Regions from separate parts of the Pseudomonas sp. NY8896 genome, predicted to be linked through region 2. Evidence: riboswitches for the same ligand, from Rfam matches in the RefSeq annotation. Region 2 holds a riboswitch; the other holds the start of a gene.

Region 1 (2,461 bases), 660 kb from region 2:
GATCAAGAGCATCGAGCAGTACCAGGTGGAGGTCATGCTGACCCTGGCACTGGTTATCGGTGGCTCGGCGATGTGCTACGAGCTGCACGTGTCGGCACCGATCGCCATGGTGGTGGCCGGCCTGATCATCGGTAACCTGGGGCGAAACCTGGCGATGAATGACATGACGCGCCGCTACATGGACGGTTTCTGGGAGCTGATCGATGACATGCTCAATGCCTTGCTGTTCGCCTTGATCGGCCTGGAGCTGTTGCTGCTGCCGTTCAACTGGATGCACCTGGCGGCCGGCGGCGTGCTGGCGCTGGCGGTGCTGCTGTCGCGGTTGCTGACCGTGGCCCCGGCGATCGTGCTGCTGCGCCGCTGGCGCCCTGTGCCCAAGGGCACGGTACGGGTGCTGACTTGGGGCGGCCTGCGCGGCGGGGTGTCGGTGGCCCTGGCACTGTCGCTGCCGTTGGGCGAGGAGCGTGACCTGCTGCTGTCGATCACCTACATCGTGGTGTTGTCTTCGATTCTGGTGCAGGGTTTGAGCATCGGGCGGGTGGTGCGCAAGGTCAGCGCCCAGCCGTGAGGTTTTTGGGGCCGCTTTGCGGCCCCAGAAAATCACTCTACTGCCGAATCCGGGAACTGGTCCTGCACGTACTTGATCTCGGTGCGCCCATGGGCTGCCGGCAAGCCGTCTTCACCCAGGTTTACGAACACCATCTTGTCGACGGTCAGGATACTCTTGCGGGTGATCTTGTTGCGCACTTCGCACTTGAGGGTGATCGAGGTGCGGCCGAACTCGGTGGCGGTAATGCCCAGCTCGATGATGTCGCCCTGGCGCGACGCACTGACGAAGTTGATTTCCGACATGTACTTGGTCACCACGCGCTGGTTGCCCAGCTGGACGATGGCGTAGATCGCCGCCTCTTCGTCGATCCAGCGCAACAGGCTGCCACCGAACAGGGTGCCATTGGGGTTGAGGTCTTCGGGTTTAACCCATTTGCGGGTGTGAAAGTTCATCTGTACTCCTGACCTGCTTGGCTAACGTGTAGCAATGATGGCAGAGCGGCCGCCATCGCTCCATTGAACATCGACTATCGTCGCGATTAATCGACAGAAAACCTTGGGTGAAGGTGCCGCTCGCGGCTATAATCTGCGCCGCTTTACATGGCTGCCCACAGCGGGGCCATGCCCGCCACCTGTCCGAGGGGCGCTGCAGCAGGCTAGGCCTGTCAGGCTCGGATGGGGCGTTGCTCGCTCTCGCGGGCGCTTAACGCACAACGGCGCCCATTCGCACACTACGAATGGAGGCTCTCATGAGCGCTGCAAACATGCCTGCTGGTTTTACCGATTACAAAGTCGCTGACATCTCCCTGGCCGCCTGGGGCCGTCGCGAAACCATCATTGCCGAATCGGAAATGCCAGCCCTGATGGGCCTGCGTCGCAAGTACCTGACCGAGCAACCGCTCAAGGGTGCGAAGATCCTGGGCTGCATCCACATGACCATCCAGACCGCCGTACTGATCGAAACCCTGGTTGCCCTGGGTGCCGAAGTGCGCTGGTCGTCCTGCAACATCTTCTCGACTCAAGACCAGGCCGCCGCATCGATCGCAGCCGCCGGCATCCCGGTATTCGCCTGGAAAGGTGAAACCGAAGAAGAGTACGAGTGGTGCCTGGAGCAAACCATCCTGAAAGATGGCCAGCCATGGGACGCCAACATGATCCTCGACGACGGCGGCGACCTGACCGAACTGCTGCACAAGAAGTACCCACAGGTGCTGGACCGTGTTCACGGCGTGACCGAAGAAACCACCACCGGCGTGCACCGCCTGCTGGACATGCTGGCCAAGGGCGAGCTGAAAGTCCCGGCGATCAACGTCAACGACTCGGTCACCAAAAGCAAGAACGACAACAAATACGGCTGCCGTCACAGCCTGAACGACGCCATCAAGCGTGGTACCGACCACCTGCTGTCGGGCAAGCAAGCCCTGGTGATCGGCTACGGTGACGTGGGCAAGGGTTCGGCCCAGTCCCTGCGTCAGGAAGGCATGATCGTCAAGGTCACCGAAGTTGACCCAATCTGCGCCATGCAGGCCTGCATGGACGGCTTCGAGCTGGTCTCGCCGTTCATCGACGGTATCAACGACGGCACCGAAGCCAGCATCGACAAGGCCCTGCTGGGCAAGATCGACCTGATCGTGACCACCACCGGTAACGTCAACGTCTGCGACGCCAACATGCTCAAGGCCCTGAAGAAGCGTGCCGTGGTCTGCAACATCGGCCACTTCGACAACGAGATCGACACCGCCTTCATGCGCAAGAACTGGGCTTGGGAAGAGGTCAAGCCGCAGGTGCACAAGATCCACCGCACCGGCGCTGGCAGCTTCGACCCGCAGAACGACGACTACCTGATCCTGCTGGCCGAAGGCCGCCTGGTCAACCTGGGCAACGCCACTGGCCACCCAAGCCGCATCATGGA
Region 2 (2,461 bases):
TTGCCGCTTAGTAGCGGTAGGCGTGTGGCTTGAACGGGCCTTCGACGGTCACGCCGATGTAGTCGGCTTGCTGCTTGGTCAGTTTGGTGACCACGCCGCCGAAGCCGCGGACCATTTCCAGGGCCACTTCTTCGTCGAGCTTCTTCGGCAGCACTTCAACGGTCAGGCGCTCGGCTTTCTTCTCGGCCGACAGGTCGGCGTACTTCTGCTCGAACAGGAAGATCTGTGCCAGTACCTGGTTGGCGAACGAACCGTCCATGATGCGGCTTGGGTGGCCAGTGGCGTTGCCCAGGTTGACCAGGCGGCCTTCGGCCAGCAGGATCAGGTAGTCGTCGTTCTGCGGGTCGAAGCTGCCAGCGCCGGTGCGGTGGATCTTGTGCACCTGCGGCTTGACCTCTTCCCAAGCCCAGTTCTTGCGCATGAAGGCGGTGTCGATCTCGTTGTCGAAGTGGCCGATGTTGCAGACCACGGCACGCTTCTTCAGGGCCTTGAGCATGTTGGCGTCGCAGACGTTGACGTTACCGGTGGTGGTCACGATCAGGTCGATCTTGCCCAGCAGGGCCTTGTCGATGCTGGCTTCGGTGCCGTCGTTGATACCGTCGATGAACGGCGAGACCAGCTCGAAGCCGTCCATGCAGGCCTGCATGGCGCAGATTGGGTCAACTTCGGTGACCTTGACGATCATGCCTTCCTGACGCAGGGACTGGGCCGAACCCTTGCCCACGTCACCGTAGCCGATCACCAGGGCTTGCTTGCCCGACAGCAGGTGGTCGGTACCACGCTTGATGGCGTCGTTCAGGCTGTGACGGCAGCCGTATTTGTTGTCGTTCTTGCTTTTGGTGACCGAGTCGTTGACGTTGATCGCCGGGACTTTCAGCTCGCCCTTGGCCAGCATGTCCAGCAGGCGGTGCACGCCGGTGGTGGTTTCTTCGGTCACGCCGTGAACACGGTCCAGCACCTGTGGGTACTTCTTGTGCAGCAGTTCGGTCAGGTCGCCGCCGTCGTCGAGGATCATGTTGGCGTCCCATGGCTGGCCATCTTTCAGGATGGTTTGCTCCAGGCACCACTCGTACTCTTCTTCGGTTTCACCTTTCCAGGCGAATACCGGGATGCCGGCGGCTGCGATCGATGCGGCGGCCTGGTCTTGAGTCGAGAAGATGTTGCAGGACGACCAGCGCACTTCGGCACCCAGGGCAACCAGGGTTTCGATCAGTACGGCGGTCTGGATGGTCATGTGGATGCAGCCCAGGATCTTCGCACCCTTGAGCGGTTGCTCGGTCAGGTACTTGCGACGCAGGCCCATCAGGGCTGGCATTTCCGATTCGGCAATGATGGTTTCGCGACGGCCCCAGGCGGCCAGGGAGATGTCAGCGACTTTGTAATCGGTAAAACCAGCAGGCATGTTTGCAGCGCTCATGAGAGCCTCCATTCGTAGTGTGCGAATGGGCGCCGTTGTGCGTTAAGCGCCCGCGAGAGCGAGCAACGCCCCATCCGAGCCTGACAGGCCTAGCCTGCTGCAGCGCCCCTCGGACAGGTGGCGGGCATGGCCCCGCTGTGGGCAGCCATGTAAAGCGGCGCAGATTATAGCCGCGAGCGGCACCTTCACCCAAGGTTTTCTGTCGATTAATCGCGACGATAGTCGATGTTCAATGGAGCGATGGCGGCCGCTCTGCCATCATTGCTACACGTTAGCCAAGCAGGTCAGGAGTACAGATGAACTTTCACACCCGCAAATGGGTTAAACCCGAAGACCTCAACCCCAATGGCACCCTGTTCGGTGGCAGCCTGTTGCGCTGGATCGACGAAGAGGCGGCGATCTACGCCATCGTCCAGCTGGGCAACCAGCGCGTGGTGACCAAGTACATGTCGGAAATCAACTTCGTCAGTGCGTCGCGCCAGGGCGACATCATCGAGCTGGGCATTACCGCCACCGAGTTCGGCCGCACCTCGATCACCCTCAAGTGCGAAGTGCGCAACAAGATCACCCGCAAGAGTATCCTGACCGTCGACAAGATGGTGTTCGTAAACCTGGGTGAAGACGGCTTGCCGGCAGCCCATGGGCGCACCGAGATCAAGTACGTGCAGGACCAGTTCCCGGATTCGGCAGTAGAGTGATTTTCTGGGGCCGCAAAGCGGCCCCAAAAACCTCACGGCTGGGCGCTGACCTTGCGCACCACCCGCCCGATGCTCAAACCCTGCACCAGAATCGAAGACAACACCACGATGTAGGTGATCGACAGCAGCAGGTCACGCTCCTCGCCCAACGGCAGCGACAGTGCCAGGGCCACCGACACCCCGCCGCGCAGGCCGCCCCAAGTCAGCACCCGTACCGTGCCCTTGGGCACAGGGCGCCAGCGGCGCAGCAGCACGATCGCCGGGGCCACGGTCAGCAACCGCGACAGCAGCACCGCCAGCGCCAGCACGCCGCCGGCCGCCAGGTGCATCCAGTTGAACGGCAGCA

Evidence for each region. A riboswitch is a leader RNA that binds a small molecule or an ion and turns the genes downstream of it on or off. The one in region 2 is predicted to bind S-adenosylhomocysteine.
Region 1: another riboswitch for S-adenosylhomocysteine. It lies ahead of ahcY (adenosylhomocysteinase); the one in region 2 lies ahead of ahcY (adenosylhomocysteinase).

What each region holds. Positions count from the first base shown of each region.
Region 1 is NZ_CP132350.1:388,999-391,459, reverse strand. Features, by position in the region: gene Q9451_RS01710 (sodium:proton antiporter) at 1-568, shown strand, start outside; gene Q9451_RS01705 (hotdog domain-containing protein) at 601-1,002, opposite strand; S-adenosyl-L-homocysteine riboswitch at 1,182-1,278, shown strand; gene ahcY (adenosylhomocysteinase) at 1,299-2,461, shown strand, end outside.
Region 2 is NZ_CP132350.1:1,048,041-1,050,501, forward strand. Features, by position in the region: gene ahcY (adenosylhomocysteinase) at 8-1,417, opposite strand; S-adenosyl-L-homocysteine riboswitch at 1,438-1,534, opposite strand; gene Q9451_RS04660 (hotdog domain-containing protein) at 1,714-2,115, shown strand; gene Q9451_RS04665 (sodium:proton antiporter) at 2,148-2,461, opposite strand, start outside.